One region of the Streptomyces sp. MMBL 11-1 genome, then DNA from elsewhere that is predicted to be linked to it. Evidence: riboswitches for the same ligand, from Rfam matches in the RefSeq annotation. Region 1 holds a riboswitch; each other region holds the start of a gene.

Region 1 (4,377 bases):
TCGCCTGGGACGTGGCGGTCACCCTCACCGCGAGCTGGCAGAAGATCTTCTCCGACGACGTCAAGATCGGCTTCTTCGCCCAGCGCGACAAGTACCAGGCGGGCATCGACGCGGGCGAGGTGCTGGCCCCCGCCAAGAGCATGGACGACATGCGGACCGTCGTCACCAACTCCACCGTCGACGGGGTGCTGAGCGCGCTCTTCGCGCTCCTCATCATCGTGGTGCTCGTGGACGCCGGGCGGGTCTGCTACAAGGCCATCCGCGACCCGGAGAGCGTCAAGCTCCACGAGGCGCCGTACGTCGAGTCCAAGCTCGTCGCCCCGGCCTCGCTCTTCGCGACCAAGGAGGAGAAGGCCGAACTCGCCTCCGCCGGCGTCGGCCCCGAGGGCGGCATCCGCAAGGAGGCGGCGGGGACGGGGAGCCGGACATGACGGTCGCGGACGTACGCCGGGTGGCTGCCCGGATCCGTTGGTACGTCCGTGAGCTGACCGGCGAGTCCACGTACGACCGCTATGTGGCGCACGCGAGGGCCCACGATCCGGACGCCCCGGTGATGGACCGTCGCGCCTTCGAACGCAGCCGCACGGACGCCCGCGAGGCGGACCCCCGCGAAGGCTTCCGCTGCTGCTGAACACCGCACCACCGGCGCACCGGGCCGCCGCACCCCTTCCAGAAGGTGCGGCGGCCCCTTTTCGCGCCCACGCGCGGGCCCGGGACCCGCTCGGTCTCCCGATGCGCGGAGACCTCACCGTACGAAAGGATGCGCCCATGACCTCGCACCCCCGGCTCCGGCCCGCGCTCACGGCCCTGGCACTGACACTCACCCTGGCCGCGACGGGCTGCGGCACCGAGGTGGCGTCCGACGCGCGGGCGACGGGGAGCGCCTCGGCGGCCCCGGTGCCCGACCGGGCGGAGCTGGAGGCGCGGGCCCTGGCCGTACAGACCGTCGCTGAGCATGTGTGGGTGACCGAGGTCCCGGGGTACACCCTGGCCCGCCAGTCGGTGGGGGTGATCGGCGACGACGGGTTCGGCAGCGTCTACACCACGCCCGACGGCGGGCAGCTCCACCTGCGGGTGGAACGCCGGGCCCACGCCGGGGCCGACTGCAGGAAGGACCCCGCGCCCGCCGGCGACGAGGGGCCCCTGGTGACGTGCGAGCGGGACGGCGGACAGTGGTACCGGGCCACGGAGTCGGGCCACGCCTACGCCCGGGAGAAGGGCGGACTCGTGGTCACCGTGAGCGGGGCGCGCGAAGAGGTGGACCGGGCGACCCTGCGGTCGGCGGCGCGGGCCGCCCACCGCGCCGACGACCACGAGCTGGACCAGGTCCTGCCGCCGGCCGGGGAGGCTCCCGGTCAACGGCCGGCCGGGGAGGTCCCCGGGGACCGGCCGGCCGGGGAGGCTCCCGGGGAGCAGCCGGTCGAGCGCGGCGACCTGCCGCCGGTGGGCGACGGCGCCCCCAACAACGATGTGGGAGCGAGCGGCTGACGGATCTGCCGGTCAGGGCGGGCGCGGGAGATGCCCTCGTGCGGACGCGCGCGTCGAGTGCGCCCGGTCCGCCGACGGCGTACGGGCGCCGGCGCCGCCGACACGGCCGGCCGTGCCCGGAGCCCATAGGATCTACCGTCGGCCCGGCTTCGCGCAGCCCCTAGGACGGTTCGCACAGCCCCTCGGACCGTTCGCGCGGCCCCTCGAAGGGGTCGGGGAACCGGTGCCGGGACCACGGCCCATGGCCTTCCGGCCGAAGCCGGGGGCGCCCGCCTGAGAGACGCCCTGAATCCCCGCGACACAACATGTGGGGGCCGCTTCATCCGGCGGCCCCCACATGTATGCTCGACCTCGCTGTCGCCGCAGGGGAATCCGGTGCGAATCCGGAACTGTCCCGCAACGGTGTGATCGGTGTGCTTTTGCGCACCCACAAGTCCGAAGACCTGTCGACAGCGCGTCCGGCTCGACCGAACCGGACGCCAGACGTCCGGGTCTCGCGGATAGGCCGGTGGACGCCGTCAGCCGTGCTGCCCTGCCCCGGGTCTCGCGCTGCCCGGCTCCCCTGCCTTCCGCCGGCCCCTGCCGAGCGAGGGAAAGCCCAGTGACCATCGCGCCCGCCGATCCGGTTTCAGCCACCGGATCCGCTGCCTCCACCACGTCCGGCGAAGGCACGAACGACGGACCCGGGACCGCCCTGCTGCGGACCCTGACCGACCTCACCGTCGATCTTCCCGACACCGACCCCGGCCGGGTCGCCGCCGCCGCGCTGCGCGGGCGCAACGCCCGTTCCGACGAGGCCGAGCTGCGCTCGCTGGCCACCGAGGCCGCCGCCGGGCTGATCTCCGAGGACCCGGCGTACTCCCGGCTGGCCGCCCGGCTGCTGACCCGCACGATCGCGGACGAGGCGGCGGGCCAGGGCGCGACGTCCTTCTCCGCCTCGGTCGCCGTGGGCCACCGCGAGGGCCTGATCGCGGAGCGCACCGCCGCGTTCGTCGCGCTCCACTCCGCCGCCCTCGACCGGCTGGTCGAGCAGGCCCTGGCGGACGCCGCCGACGACCGCTTCGGCTACTTCGGCCTGCGGACGCTGCACAGCCGCTACCTGCTGCGCCACCCGATCACCCGCCAGGTCATCGAGACCCCGCAGCACTTCATGCTGCGCGTGGCCGCCGGTCTCGCCGAGGACGACTCGGCGCGGGCGCTGGACGAGGTCGCCGCGCTGTACGGGCTGATGAGCCGGCTGGACTACCTCCCCTCCTCCCCCACGCTCTTCAACTCCGGCACCCGGCACCCGCAGATGTCCTCCTGCTATCTGCTGGACTCGCCGAAGGACGAGCTCGACTCGATCTACGACCGCTACCACCAGGTGGCGCGGCTCTCCAAGCACGCGGGCGGCATCGGTCTGTCGTACTCCCGCATCCGCGCACGGGGTTCGCTGATCCGGGGCACCAACGGGCACTCCAACGGCATCGTGCCGTTCCTCAAGACGCTGGACGCCTCCGTCGCGGCGGTGAACCAGGGCGGCCGGCGCAAGGGCGCGGCGGCGGTCTACTTGGAGACCTGGCACGCGGACATCGAGGAGTTCCTGGAGCTCCGCGACAACACGGGCGAGGACCAGCGGCGTACGCACAACCTCAACCTGGCGCACTGGATCCCGGACGAGTTCATGCGCCGGGTCGACGCGGACACCGAGTGGTCGCTGTTCTCCCCGGCCGACGTGCCCGAGCTGGTCGACCTGTGGGGCGACGCGTTCGACGCGGCCTACCGGGCGGCCGAGGCCAAGGGCCTGGCCCGCAGGACGATCCCCGCGCGTGAGCTGTACGGCCGGATGATGCGGACGCTCGCGCAGACCGGCCAGGGCTGGATGACGTTCAAGGACGCCTCCAACCGGACCGCGAACCAGACCGCCGAGCCGGGCCGGGTCGTCCACTCCTCGAACCTGTGCACCGAGATCCTCGAAGTCACCGACGACGGCGAGACGGCCGTCTGCAACCTGGGCTCGGTCAACCTCGGCGCGTTCGTGGCGGACGGCTCGATCGACTGGGACCGCCTGGACGCCACGGTCCGCACCGCCGTGACCTTCCTGGACCGGGTCGTCGACATCAACTTCTACCCGACCGAGCAGGCCGGGCGCTCCAACTCCCGCTGGCGGCCGGTGGGCCTGGGCGCGATGGGCCTCCAGGACGTCTTCTTCCAGCTGCGGCTGCCGTTCGACTCCCCCGGGGCCCGCGCGCTCTCCACGAAGATCTCCGAGCGGATCATGCTGGCCGCGTACGAGGCGTCCTGCGACCTCGCCGAGCGCTCCGGCCCCCTGCCCGCCTGGTCCGAGACCCGGGCCGCGCGCGGGGTGCTGCACCCCGACCACTACGACACCGAGCTGAACTGGCCGGAGCGCTGGGACGCGCTGCGCGCCCGGGTCGCGAAGACCGGGATGCGCAACTCGCTGCTGCTGGCCATCGCGCCGACCGCCACGATCGCCTCGATCGCCGGGGTGTACGAGTGCATCGAGCCGCAGGTGTCCAACCTGTTCAAGCGTGAGACGCTCAGCGGTGAGTTCCTCCAGGTCAACGCCTACCTGGTGGACGAGCTGAAGCGGCTCGGCGTGTGGGACGCCCGCACCCGCGAGGCGCTGCGCGAGGCGAGCGGCTCCGTGCAGGGCTTCGCCTGGATCCCCGACGACGTGCGGGCGCTGTACCGCACCGCGTGGGAGATCCCGCAGCGCGGCCTGATCGACATGGCGGCGGCCCGTACGCCGTTCCTCGACCAGAGCCAGTCGCTCAACCTGTTCCTGGAGACGCCGACGATCGGCAAACTCTCCTCGATGTACGCGTACGCCTGGAAGCAGGGGCTGAAGACGACGTACTACCTGCGTTCGCGTCCGGCGACCCGGAT
Region 2 (4,377 bases), 4.2 Mb from region 1:
GCACCTCGGTGACGAGGGTGGAGACGGCGGTGGCGTGCACGGCGTGGGTGTGGACCACGGCGGCGGCGTCGGTGGAGCGGTAGACCGCCAGGTGGAGGGGGAGTTCGCTGGTCGGCCCGAGGTTCCCGAGGACCTGGCGGCCTTCCAGGTCGACGCCGACCGCGTCCCCGGGGCCGAGCCGGTCGTAGGGCACCCCGCTGGGCGTGACCAGGACCAGGTCGCCGACGCGGGCCGAGACATTGCCCGAGGTGCCGACGACCAGGCCGTCCGCCGCGCTGCGGCGGGCCGTTGCCACGACGTCCAGCCAGGCCCGGCCGACGGATTCCGGCTGTTGCTCGCTCATGGGGCGAGCGTAGAGGGCAGGACGCGCAACCGGAACGTCACAGGGAAGGTGACGGGGGTCTCTTCCGGGTGCCGAACAGCCGTTCAAAATGTTCGCCAACTAGTGGCAAAGGGCAGCCCACATCCCGCCCCACTGGCGTCGCGCGGCCCCTCCCGCGTACAAGCGGAGGCAACCCACTCCGCTTGGGGTCACCGTGGCGCCCCGCTCAGTTCACCTTCCGTTCATCCAGGTTGCCTACGGTCCACGTGCCACTGACGTCGAACGATTGCCTGGGTAAATGGAACACATCACGCTGCTGCTTGCGATTGTGGTCGTGACAGCTCTCGTGTTCGATTTCACGAACGGTTTCCACGACACCGCCAACGCGATGGCGACCACCATCTCGACCGGCGCCCTGAAACCCAAGACAGCGGTGGCGATGTCCGCCGTTCTCAACCTGATCGGCGCGTTCCTGTCGGTGGAGGTCGCCAAGACGATCTCCGGCGGGATCGTCAACGAGGACGGCATCAGAACCGAGGTCATCTTCGCGGCGCTCGTCGGCGCCATCCTGTGGAATCTCCTGACCTGGCTGGTCGGCCTGCCCTCCAGCTCCTCCCACGCCCTGTTCGGCGGTCTGATCGGCGCCGCGGTCATGTCGGCGGGCTGGTCCTCGATCAACGGCGGCACCGTCGTCACCAAGGTGCTGCTCCCGGCGATCGCCGCCCCGCTGGTCGCCGGTATCGCCGCGATGCTGGCCACGCGGCTGACGTACCGGATCAACCGGAACGTCACCGACGAGGGTCAGCTCAAGTCGACCGCCAAGGGCTACCGGGCCGGACAGATCGCCTCCGCCGGTCTCGTCTCGCTCGCCCACGGCACCAACGACGCCCAGAAGACGATGGGCATCATCACGCTGGCGCTGGTCACCAGTGGCGTCCTCGCCCCCGGCTCCAACCCGCCGCTGTGGGTCATCGTCTCCGCCGGTGTGGCCATCGCGCTCGGCACCTACCTCGGCGGCTGGCGCATCATCCGCACGATGGGCAAGGGGCTGACCGACCTCCAGCCGCCGCAGGGCTTCGCCGCCCAGACCAGCGCGGCGACGGTCATCCTGGCCTCCTCGCACCTCGGCTTCTCGCTCTCCACCACCCAGTCCTGCTCCGGCGCCGTGATGGGCGCGGGTCTCGGCCGCAAGGGGGGCGTGGTCCGCTGGTCCACCGCCACCCGGATGTTCGTCGCCTGGGGTCTGACGCTCCCGGCGGCCGGTCTGATCGGCGCGGGCGCCGAGTTCCTGACCAAGCAGGGCCCCTGGGGCATCACCGTCACCGCGGTCGTGCTCGTGGGCGGCTCCTTCGCCATCTGGCTGGCCTCGCGCCGCCAGCCGGTGGACCACACCAACGTCAACGACCCGGACGGGGAGGGCGAGCCCCAGGGCGTCGTCACCACCGCCATCGCCGCGGTCCAGCCGCCGCCCGCCGGCGCCCCGGCCGCCGACCTCGCAACCACCATCCCGGCCCCGGCCTCGTCGCCCGACGACCCGGCCCGGCCGCCGGCCAAGGTGTAAGGACAGATCCGCATGAAAATCGACTGGGCAGCCCTCGCCTCCGTGTTCGGTGTCAGCCTCGTGGTCACCGTCGCGCTGGTCGGCCTCTTCACCCTGGGCATCGTCGCCCTCTCCAAGCAGTCCGCCACGGCCGGAAGCGGCGCCGCCGGCGGCGGGTCGGTCGCGCTGGCGCGCACCGCGGCGTACGTCTGCTTCGCGGCGTGCGTGGCGGCGGTCGCGTACGGGATCTACCTGATCGTCGCCTGACCCCGCACCCCGCTTCTCCCTCGGGCCGGACACACCCTCGTGTGTCCGGCCCGATGTGCGTCTGCGCACAGTGGAGCCTCGCAGGTCAACAGCGAGTTGACGGTTGTTCGCGGGGCGTGGTGGACTGCCGGAGCCATTTACGGCGACAGCAGAGGAAGCCGGTGCGAATCCGGCGCGGTCCCGCCACTGTCACCGGGGAGCACTCCCCCACACCGGACGTCACGGCCCACGGAACACGGGCTGGAAGGCCGGGGGAACTGCGGATCCGGAAGCCAGGAGACTCTCGTCGCCGGTCACGTCGAACCAGGGCGCGGACCCTGAGTGAGGACATACGCCATGCCCGGCCGCCGTGTGCCGCTTCCTGTCCCCCCTCATCCCCCTTCCGGAACGCCTCTCCCCGCGACGGGCTGAGCCGTGCGTGCCGACCGCGTCTTCGCGTACGGCGCCACGGCCGGGCTGATCGCCGACGCTCTGCTCGGCGACCCCCGTCGGGGCCATCCCGTCGCCGGATTCGGCCGCGCAGCCGCGCGGGCCGAATCCCTGCTGTGGCGTGACGACCGGGGCCGGGGCGCCCTGCACACCCTCGTGTGCGCCGGCGGCGCCGTCGGGGCCGCCGCGCTGGCCGCCCGCGCCACCCGGGACCGCCCCGCGCTCGCCGTCGCGCTGACCGCCGCCACCGCCTGGTCCGTCGTCGGGGGGACGTCGCTCGGCCGGGAGGCGCGCGCCATCGGCGGCGCCCTGGCCGCCGGGGACCTGGAGGCCGCGCGGGAGCGGCTGCCGCACCTGTGCGGTCGCGATCCGCACTCCCTCGACGGCCCCGGGATCGCCCGCGCGGTCGTCGAGTCGGTCGCCGAGAACACCTCGGACGCCGTTGTCGGCGCGCTGGTGTGGGGGGCGATCGGCGGGGTCCCGGGGCTCGTCGGCTTCCGGGCCGTGAACACGCTCGACGCGATGGTCGGCCACAAGTCCCCCCGCTACCGCCGTTACGGCTGGGCCTCGGCCCGCCTGGACGACCTCGCGGGGTGGCCCGGCGCCCGTCTGACGGCCGCGCTGGCCGTGGCGGGCGGTGGGCGGCCCCGGGAGGCCGTACGCGCCTGGAGGGCGGACGCGGGGCGTCACCCGAGCCCGAACGCGGGGCCGGTGGAGGCAGCGTTCGCGGGTGCGCTCGGCGTACGGCTGGGCGGGACGCTGGCGTACGCGGGGCGCGTCGAGCACCGGCCGGTGCTGAACGGGGAGTCCGGGCGGGCCGTGCGGGGAGCGGACATCGAACGTGCGGTACGGCTGTCGCGCCGGGTGAGCACGCTGGCCCTCGGTGTGTGCGTGGCGGGGCGGCTGGTCGCGGGCCGGACGGTCACGGGGCGGAAGTGGGGACGGTCATGAACGGTCCGGGACGGAACGCGGTACGGGAACGGGAGCGGGCATGAGCGGCGGACTGCTGGTCGCGGGCACCACATCGGACGCGGGCAAGAGCGTCGTCACGGCGGGCATCTGCCGCTGGCTTAAGCGCCGGGGCGTGAAGGTCGCGCCCTTCAAGGCCCAGAACATGTCCCTGAACTCCTTCGTGACCCGACAGGGCGCGGAGATCGGGCGGGCCCAGGCGATGCAGGCGCAGGCCGCCCGGGTGGAGCCGACGGCCCTGATGAACCCGGTGCTGCTGAAGCCCGGCAGCGACCGCTCCAGCCAGGTGGTCCTGATGGGGAAGCCGGTCGGCGAGATGAGCGCCCGGGGGTACCACGGGGGCCGTCAGGAGGCGCTGCTCGGCACGGTGACGGACTGCCTGGAGGAGCTGCGGTCGACGTACGACGCGGTGATCTGCGAGGGGGCGGGCTCCCCCGCCGAGATCAATCTCCGGCGCACCGACATCGTGAACATGGGGATCGCGCGGGCCGCCCGCTTCCCCGTGCTGGTGGTCGGGGACATCGACCGGGGCGGGGTCTTCGCGTCGTTCTTCGGAACAACGGCGTTGCTGGGCCCCGAGGACCAGGCGCTGGTCGCGGGCTACCTGGTGAACAAGTTCCGGGGCGACGTCTCCCTGCTGGAGCCGGGCCTGGACATGCTGTACGGGCTGACCGGGCGGCGGACGTACGGGGTGCTGCCGTTCGCCCACGGGCTCGGCATCGACGAGGAGGACGGCCTGCGGGTGTCCTTGCGGGGTGCGGTGCGGGAGTCGGTCGTGGCTCGCCCGCACGGCGAGGACGTGCTGCGGGTGGCGGTCTGCGCGGTGCCGCTCATGTCGAACTTCACGGAC
Region 3 (4,377 bases), 1.4 Mb from region 1:
CGCACCCCGCCACCTCCTCGTCATCGGCATGGGCGCCGGCGACCCCGACCACCTGACCCTCGCCGCGGTGAAGGCCATGCGCCGGGCCGACGTCTTCTTCGTGGTCGGCAAAGGCAAGGAGAAGGAGTCCCTCACCCGGCTGCGGCGGGACATCCTCGACGAACACCTCACCGGCCCCTACCGCGTCGTCGAGGCCGAGGACCCGTGGCGGGACCGCACCCAGCAGGACGGCGGGCGCTACACCTCGGCGGTGCGCGACTGGCGTCACCGCCGCGCCCACATCTGCGAACGCCTGATCATCGAGGAACTCGCGCCGGGACAGTGCGGAGCCTTCCTGGTGTGGGGCGACCCGTCCCTGTACGACAGCACCCTCGCGATCCTCGACGACATCCGGGGCCGGGGCACGGTGGAATTCGGCCATGAGGTGATCCCCGGCATCAGCAGCGTCTCCGCCCTCGCCGCACGCCACGGCGTCACCCTGAACCGGGTCGGCCGCCCCATCCACATCACCCCCGGCAGGCGTCTCGCCCAGGGCTTTCCCGAGGACGACGGCGACATCGTCGTGATGCTCGACGGCCACGAGAGCTTCACCCACCTGACGGGCAGGGGCCTGTGGATCCACTGGGGCGCGTACATCGGCACCCCCGACGAGATCCTGGTCTCCGGCCCGCTCGACGAGGTCGCCGGCCGGATCAGGCGGCTGCGCGCGGAGGCCCGCGAACGGCACGGCTGGATCATGGACACCTATCTGCTGCGCCGACCGCCCGGCACGGGCGGCGACTGACGGCCGATGGCGGACGGGCCCACGTCGAGGCGCGGGCGGCGAGGGTCTCCGCACCTCGTCGTCGGACCCGACAGCGGTCCCGGGAGTGCTCAGCGCCGGGTCTCGTGCGCCCTGATCACGCCGAGCCCGTGCCCCAGGCTCGGGCATTCGGCGGTGAGGTCGTCGCCCCGCACCAGGTAGTCGTGCACCCGGCCGTCCGCCGGCCGTTCGATCGCGCGATACAGCGTGCCGTTCACGGTGATCGTCCAGTCGTCGCCGTCCTGGGCCCACCCGACTGTCTTCTTCATCTGGCGTTTTCCGTTTCCTCGGTCGGCCTCGCCGTGGGTCGGCGGCCGTGTAGTGGGAAGAAGAACGGCTTGTGACGCTCGGTGGTTCCGCAGTCCCTACGCCATTCGGTTACATCTGTGTCACTGTCACGCCCAGTGGACGCGCCTGACCTGACCAGCGGTCAGCACGCGGCCGACGAACGGCCGAACGAGCGGAAAACGGGCGTGGCAGGCCGCGGTGCCCCGCCGCGACGGAGTCCGACCCGGGGACGGGAGCGCTCGCCGCCCCGTCGCCCCGTGGCACCATCCGAAGTGTGAACAACAGTGCGCACGGGCCGGGCGTCCGTCTAGGCTGACCGGCGCAGCTGGTTCGCCCTGTCCGCCAGGCAGGGTGTCGTAAGAGGGAACCCGGTGGGAATCCGGGACTGCCCCGCAGCGGTGAGTGGGAACGACCGCCGTCATACGCACTGGGCCCGGCCGGGTCTGGGAAGCGACGGTCATTAGGTGTCTGCCCCGGCAGACGTGCCCGCGAGTCCGAAGACCTGCCCGTTGCCCGCACGCGACCGTTCGCGTGCGGAGATCTCGGTGACCTCGTGGGCGGGTCGGCGTGACCAGCGGGCGGACGGACACGGTTCTACGTGTTCCGGTCTCCGCCCGACGTGTCATCCCCTCGCGTTCGCGTCCCGTCCCGGGATCTGTCCCGCAGACACGCTCGCGAAGGAGAGTCACGTGACAGCGAAGCCCGCAGCCGCGGCAGCACAGACCACCGTGTACGGCTACCCCCGCCAGGGCCGGAACCGCGAACTGAAGAAGGCCATCGAGGGTTACTGGAAGGGCCGCGTCGACGCCGACGCCCTCCGGGAGACCGCCGCCGAGCTGCGCCGGGGAACCTGGCGGCAGCTCGCCGAGGCCGGAGTCCACGAGGTGCCGACCGGTGACTTCTCGTACTACGACCATGTCCTGGACACCAGCGTCATGGTCGGCGCAGTCCCCGAGCGGCACCGCGAGGCCGTCGACGCCGACGCCCTCGACGGCTACTTCGCCATGGCCCGGGGCACACAGGACGTCGCCCCGCTGGAGATGACGAAGTGGTTCGACACGAACTACCACTATCTGGTACCTGAGTTGGGCCCGGACACGGTGTTCTCCGCCGACTCCGCCAAGCAGGTCGCGGAGTTCCAGGAGGCGCTGGCCCTCGGTCTCACGCCCCGACCGGTGCTGGTCGGACCCATCACCTATCTCCTGCTCGCCAAGGCGGCTCCCGGCGTGGCGGTGGACTTCGAGCCGCTGACCCTCCTGGACCGGCTGCTCCCCGTGTACGCGGAGGTCCTCGCCGACCTGCGCGCGGCGGGCGCCACGTGGGTGCAGCTCGACGAACCCGCGCTCGTCCAGGACCGCACCCCTGCCGAGTTGAACGCCGCCGCCCGCGCCTACCGCGAGCTCGGCGGACACGCCGACCGGCCCCGACTGCTGGTCGCCTCCTACTTCGGGCGGCTCGGCGAAGCGCTGGCGGTCCTGGCCAAGGCCCCCGTCGACGGGCTGGCCCTGGACTTCACCGAGTCCGGCGCGGGGAACCTCGACGACCTCGCGGCGGCCGGCGGGCTGCCCGGCAAACGGCTGGTCGCCGGTGTCGTGAACGGCCGCAACATCTGGATCAACGACTACGAGAAGTCGCTCGCCACCCTCGGCACTCTCCTCGGCCTCGCCGACCGGGTCGACGTCTCCGCCTCCTGCTCCCTCCTGCACGTCCCGCTGGACGCCGACGCCGAGCAGAGCATCGATCCGGGCATCGCCCGCTGGCTCGCCTTCGCCCAGCAGAAGACCCAGGAAATCGTCGTCCTGGCCCGTGGTCTGGGCGGCGGCACGGACACCATCGCGGCCGAACTCGCCGCCAACCGCGCCGACCTGGCCTCCCGCACCGACGCGGCGCTCACCCGCGACCCGGCCGTCCGCGCCCGTGCGGCGGCCGTCACCGACGCGGACGGCCGCCGCTCCCAGCCGTACCCGGAACGCGCCGCCGTCCAACGCGCCCACCTCGGACTGCCGCTGCTGCCGACGACCACCATCGGCTCCTTCCCGCAGACCACCGAGGTGCGCACCGCACGCGCCGACCTGCGGGCGGGGCGGATCGACGAGGCCGGATACGAGGAGCGCGTCAAGAACGAGATCCGCGAGGTCATCTTCTTCCAGGAGAAGGCCGGACTGGACGTCCTGGTGCACGGCGAGCCCGAACGCAACGACATGGTCCAGTACTTCGCCGAGCAGCTCACCGGATACCTCGCCACCGAGCACGGCTGGGTGCAGTCCTACGGCACCCGGTATGTCCGGCCGCCGGTCCTCGCGGGCGACATCTCGCGTCCCGGGCCGATGACGGTGCGCTGGACGACGTACGCGCAGTCGCTGACCGCACGCCCCGTCAAGGGCATGCTCACCGGTCCGGTCACGATGCTGGCCTGGTCCTTCGTCCGCGACGACCAGCCGCTCGCCGACACCGCCCGTCAGGTGGCTCTCGCCCTGCGTGACGAGGTGAACGACCTGGAGGCGAGCGGCGCTTCGGTGGTCCAGGTCGACGAGCCCGCGCTGCGCGAGACGCTGCCGCTGCGGGCGGCGGAGCACGCCGCGTACCTGGAGTGGGCGACGGAGTCCTTCCGGCTCGCCACCTCCGGGGTCCGGCCGGACACCCAGATCCACACCCACATGTGCTACGCGGAGTTCGGTGACATCGTCCAGGCCATCGATGATCTCGACGCCGACGTCATCAGCCTGGAAGCGGCCCGCTCCCATATGCAGGTCGCCCGCGAACTGGCCGCCCACGGCTACCCCCGCGAGGCGGGCCCGGGCGTCTACGACATCCACTCCCCGCGCGTCCCCAGCGCCGAGGAGGCGGCGTCCCTGTTGCGCGAGGCACTTGAGGCCATCCCGGCGACACGCCTGTGGGTGAACCCGGACTGCGGCCTGAAGACCCGCGGCTGGCCCGAGACCCGGGCCTCCCTGGAGAACCTGGTCGCCGCCGCGCGGGAGATCCGCGCGGAGCTGCCCACCGAAGCGGCGTGATCCGGGCCGCCCTGTCCCGACTACGCTCCGGGGAACGGTAGGTCGGGCGCCGGCGGGACGACCGTACTGCGGCAACGCGTTCCTTCGCGCGGTCGGAGTGGGGTCAGCCTCACCGGCGGGTGCCCGGCGGTGGATCTTTCCGTGACCGGTGCCGCCCCGCGCACGGGACGGCACCGGTCACGGGGCGGGTGGCCCGCTGGGCCGCTCGATCCGCGCGCCCCGGCGCCCCGACGCCCTGAAGAAGTCGGTCACCCTCCGGGCAGCTCGGCCGCC
Region 4 (4,377 bases), 2.9 Mb from region 1:
CACCCCTGTTCCCGGGGGCGCCGGAAACCGGCCGAACGCCGACGGCATTCCATCCATGTCCGGGGGGACCAGGGCCTGGTCCGCAGCCTTGTCCAGGCGCGGATCGGCGTGGAGAAAGGCGCACCACCATGACATCGGCGCAGGTCGACGAGGGACAGGCCGACAGGGGCCGGCCCGGCGGCGACGCCGGGACATCCGGGACCAGTGGCGAGGGATACCAGCGCGGTCTGGGCGCTCGTCAGATTCAGATGATCGCCATCGGCGGAGCCATCGGGACCGGGCTCTTCCTCGGCGCGGGCAAAGCCATCGACCGGGCCGGACCCAGCCTCGTCCTGGCCTACGTCATCGCGGGCCTGGTCATCTTCTTCATCATGCGGGCCCTGGGTGAACTGCTCATGTACCGCCCGGTATCCGGCTCCTTCTCGGAGTACGCCCGGGAATTCCTCGGCCCCTTCTTCGGATTCGTCACCGGCTGGACCTACTGGCTCTTCTGGGTCGTCACCGGAATCACCGAAGTCACCGCCGCCGCCACCTATATGACGTACTGGTGGAACATTCCCCAGTGGCTGTCCGCACTCGCCTTCACCGTCATTCTGTACGGCGCCAACCTGATCTCCGTGAAGCTCTTCGGCGAGCTGGAGTTCTGGTTCTCCATGGTCAAGGTCACCGCGATCATCGGCATGATCCTGATCTGCGCGGGCGTCCTCACCGTCGGATTCTCCGACGCCGGCGACACCGCCACCGTCGCCAACCTCTGGAACGACGGCGGCTTCTTCCCCAACGGCATCACCGGCACCCTCATGACGCTCCAGATCGTCATGTTCGCCTTCCTCGCCGTCGAACTCGTCGGCGTCACCGCCGGGGAGTCCAAGAACCCCGAGACCGTGCTGCCCAAGGCCATCAACACCGTGCCGTGGCGCATCGCCGTCTTCTACGTCGGCGCGCTGATCATGATCCTCTCGGTCGTGCCCTGGTCCACCTTCGAACCCGACGCCTCCCCGTTCGTGAAGGCCTTCGAGGAGATGGGGCTCGGCGTCGGCGCCGCGGTCGTCAACTTCGTCGTCCTCACCGCCGCGCTCTCCTCCTGCAACTCCGGCATGTACTCCACCGGCCGCATGCTCCGCGACCTCGCCCTCAACGGCCAGGGCCCCCGCGCCTTCGCCCGGCTGACGAAGAACGGCCTGCCGCTGGCGGGCACCACGTTCTCCGCCGCCCTGATGCTCGTCGGCGTGTGGATCAACTACCAGTGGCCGGGCAAGGCGTTCACCTACGTCGTCTCCTTCGCGACCATCTCCGGCATGTGGGCCTGGATCATGATTCTGATCAGCCAGATCCGCTACCGCCGCGCGGCCGACGCCGGTCTGCTCCCGCCGTCCTCGTTCAAGGCCCCCGGAGCCCCGTACACGAGCTGGTTCGCGCTCCTGTTCATCGGCCTGGTCATCGTGATGATGGCGATCGACGGGGACACCAGGATCTCGCTCTACTGCGCACCGCTGTGGGCGCTCATCCTCTTCGTCTCCCACCGGGCGCTCCGGTCACGCACCCCCGAGGAGAAGGCCACCGCCGGCAACCCCTGACCCGAGGGCAGGCCCCACACCGCCCTCCTCCCGGACCGCCCCCGGCCGCCCCAACGGCCGACGGCGTCCAGCATGCGGGCCCCCGCGTACCACCCATCGGTACGCCGGGGGCCCGCTGCTTATCCTGGCGCCATGCTGACCATCACCCAGGCGCTCCACGACCAGATCGTCGCCCACTCCCGCGCCGACCACCCCGACGAGGCGTGCGGAGTGGTCGCGGGCCCGGCCGGGACGGACCGCCCCGAGCGCTTCATCCCGATGCTCAACGCCGCCCGCTCGCCCACGTTCTACGAGTTCGACTCGGCCGACCTCCTCAAGCTCTACCGCGAGATGGACGACCGCGACGAGGAGCCCGTGATCGTCTACCACTCGCACACGGCGACCGAGGCCTACCCCTCCCGCACCGACGTCACCTACGCCAACGAACCAGGAGCCCACTACGTCCTGGTCTCCACCGCCGACACCGACGACGCCGGACCCTTCCAGTTCCGCTCGTACCGCATCGTGGACGGCGAGATCACCGAGGAGGACGTACGGGTCGTCGAGGCGTACTGACCCACCCGGGTGCCCCCACAGGGCCCCGCACGGGTCTGGCACACTGCCCCCAGACCCAACAAGGCAGCAGGAACCAGGAAGCCGGTGCGAATCCGGCACGGTCCCGCCACTGTGACCGGGCCCCCTCCCACGCGGACGACTCCCCAGCGGACGACGACGCACCGGAGGGCGGCCCGGAAGTCAGGAACTGGCCCGCCGCCTTCTCGCATCGACCAGGGGACGCGGAAATCCCCCGGAGAGGCCACGCCATGCCCCGGCGCACCCCCGCGCTCATAGCCGCCGCCGTGCTGCTCCCGCTCGCCCTCACCGCCTGCTCCACCCCGGACGGCGGCGACACCGCCACCACCGGGGACAAGGCCGCGGCCAGGAGCGACGGCTTCCCGTACACCGTCAAGAACTGCGGCGTCACCACCACGTACACGGCCCCGCCGCGACGCGTCGTCACCATGAACCAGCACGTCACCGAGATCATGCTGGAACTGGGCCTGGCGAAGTCCCTCGTCGGCACCGCCTACCTCGACGACCAGGTCCTGCCGAAGTACGCGAAGGACTACGCGTCCGTCCCGGTCATCGCGAAGGAGTACCCCTCCTACGAGCAGGTCCTCGCCGCCAACCCCGACTTCGTCTACGGCGGCTACGCCAGCGCGTTCGCGGCAGGCGACGGGCGCGGGCGCGAGGCGCTGAAGAAGTCCGGCATCGAGACCCGCCTCAACGCCGAGAGCTGCACCAAGGGCGACCAGCCCATGGACACCCTCTACGAGGAGATCCGCGAGGTCGGCCGCACCTTCGGCGTCAGCGACCGCGCCGAGGCCTGGATCAAGCGGGCCGAGGCCGACAACGCCGCCACCGCCGAGAAGCTCGCCGGCCTGAAGCCCGTCTCCGTCTTCGTCTACGACAGCGGCGACAAGACCGCGTTCACCGCCGGCGGCGAAGGCATCGGCAACGAACTGATCGAGCGGGCCGGCGGCACCAACGTCTTCGCCGACCTCGACAAGCCCTTCGGCGACGCCTCCTGGGAGAACGTCGTCGCCCGCAGGCCCGAGGCGATCGTGATCTACGACTACGGGGCCACCACCGTCGAACAGAAGAAGAAGCGCCTCCTCACCGACCCGGCCCTCGCCGACATCCCGGCCATCAGGAACAAGCGCTTCGCGGTCATGCCGCTCTCCGACGCGGTCCTCGGCGTCCGCGTCCCCGCCGCCGTCGACAAGCTCGCCGCCCAGCTCCACCCGGGGGCCACCACCCCGTGAGCTGCCGCACCGCCGCACCGCGACGGCCGCTCCGCTACACCCTGGTGCTCGGCGCCCTCGCCGTGCTCCTCGCCGCCGCCGTCATCGCCGCACTCGCCCTCGGCTCCGTCCGCATCCCGCCCGGCCAGGTCCTCTCCATCCTGACCGGGCGGGCGGACGCGAGCCCGTTCCGCACGATCGTCCTGGACGTCCGCCTTCCCCGGGTGCTGCTCGGCATCGTCGTCGGCGCCGGACTCGCCGTCATCGGCACCGTCCTCCAGGCCCTCGTACGCAACCAGCTCGCCGACCCGTTCCTCCTCGGCGTCTCCTCCGGGGCCTCCACCGGCGCCGTCCTGGTGATCGTCCTCGGCATCGGCGCGACCCTCGCCACCACCGTCACCATCCCCGCCGCGGCCTTCGCCGGTGCGCTGCTCTCACTGCTCCTCGTCTACACCCTGGCGCGCGGCGGAGGCGGCCTCGCCACCAACCGGCTCGTCCTCGCCGGGGTCGCCGTCTCCTACGTCCTCTCCGCCCTGACCAGCCTGATCCTGGTCACCTCCGCCCGCGCCGACCACCTCCAGGAAGTTCTCTACTGGACCCTCGGCGGCCTCGGCGCGGCCCGCTGGGACATGCTCGCGCTCCCCGCGGTCACCCTGGCCGTCGGCACCGCCGTACTCCTCACCCTGGCCCGGCCGCTCGACCTGCTCCTGGTGGGGGAGGAGGGCGCGACCGTCCTCGGCCTCGACACCGCCCGCTTCCGGGCCGCCGTCTTCGTCCTCGCCTCCCTCATGACCGGGGCGCTCGTCGCGTACAGCGGGGCGATCGGCTTCGTCGGGCTGATGGTCCCGCACATGGCCCGGATGGCCGTCGGCGCCGCGCACCGGGCACTGCTCCCGGTCGTCGCCCTCGGCGGAGCGGTGTTCCTGGTCCTCGCCGACCTGGCCGCCCGGACACTCGCCGCCCCGCAGGACATCCCGGTCGGCGTCCTCACCGCGCTGACCGGCGGCCCGTTCTTC

What was found. Region 1 has a riboswitch for cobalamin ahead of PSQ21_RS25015 (ribonucleoside-diphosphate reductase subunit alpha). Riboswitches for the same ligand answer to the same signal wherever they lie in the genome.
Region 2: linked by a shared signal. The riboswitch ahead of PSQ21_RS05920 (cobalamin biosynthesis protein) and the one ahead of PSQ21_RS25015 (ribonucleoside-diphosphate reductase subunit alpha) in region 1 are both predicted to bind cobalamin.
Region 3: linked by a shared signal. The riboswitch ahead of metE (5-methyltetrahydropteroyltriglutamate--homocysteine S-methyltransferase) and the one ahead of PSQ21_RS25015 (ribonucleoside-diphosphate reductase subunit alpha) in region 1 are both predicted to bind cobalamin.
Region 4: linked by a shared signal. The riboswitch ahead of PSQ21_RS11475 (ABC transporter substrate-binding protein) and the one ahead of PSQ21_RS25015 (ribonucleoside-diphosphate reductase subunit alpha) in region 1 are both predicted to bind cobalamin.

Annotation. Positions count from the first base shown of each region.
Region 1 is NZ_CP117709.1:5,571,974-5,576,350, reverse strand. Features, by position in the region: gene PSQ21_RS25030 (carbon starvation CstA family protein) at 1-431, shown strand, start outside; gene PSQ21_RS25025 (YbdD/YjiX family protein) at 428-631, shown strand; gene PSQ21_RS25020 (hypothetical protein) at 769-1,488, shown strand; cobalamin riboswitch at 1,830-1,953, shown strand; gene PSQ21_RS25015 (ribonucleoside-diphosphate reductase subunit alpha) at 2,090-4,377, shown strand, end outside.
Region 2 is NZ_CP117709.1:1,385,974-1,390,350, forward strand. Features, by position in the region: gene PSQ21_RS05905 (class II aldolase/adducin family protein) at 1-343, opposite strand, end outside; gene PSQ21_RS05910 (inorganic phosphate transporter) at 621-1,883, shown strand; gene PSQ21_RS05915 (hypothetical protein) at 1,896-2,129, shown strand; cobalamin riboswitch at 2,281-2,412, shown strand; gene PSQ21_RS05920 (cobalamin biosynthesis protein) at 2,544-3,509, shown strand; gene PSQ21_RS05925 (cobyric acid synthase) at 3,550-4,377, shown strand, end outside.
Region 3 is NZ_CP117709.1:7,003,982-7,008,358, forward strand. Features, by position in the region: gene cobF (precorrin-6A synthase (deacetylating)) at 1-784, shown strand, start outside; gene PSQ21_RS30920 (hypothetical protein) at 874-1,071, opposite strand; cobalamin riboswitch at 1,400-1,614, shown strand; gene metE (5-methyltetrahydropteroyltriglutamate--homocysteine S-methyltransferase) at 1,780-4,104, shown strand.
Region 4 is NZ_CP117709.1:2,674,989-2,679,365, reverse strand. Features, by position in the region: gene PSQ21_RS11485 (amino acid permease) at 129-1,577, shown strand; gene PSQ21_RS11480 (Mov34/MPN/PAD-1 family protein) at 1,710-2,132, shown strand; cobalamin riboswitch at 2,152-2,342, shown strand; gene PSQ21_RS11475 (ABC transporter substrate-binding protein) at 2,381-3,382, shown strand; gene PSQ21_RS11470 (FecCD family ABC transporter permease) at 3,379-4,377, shown strand, end outside.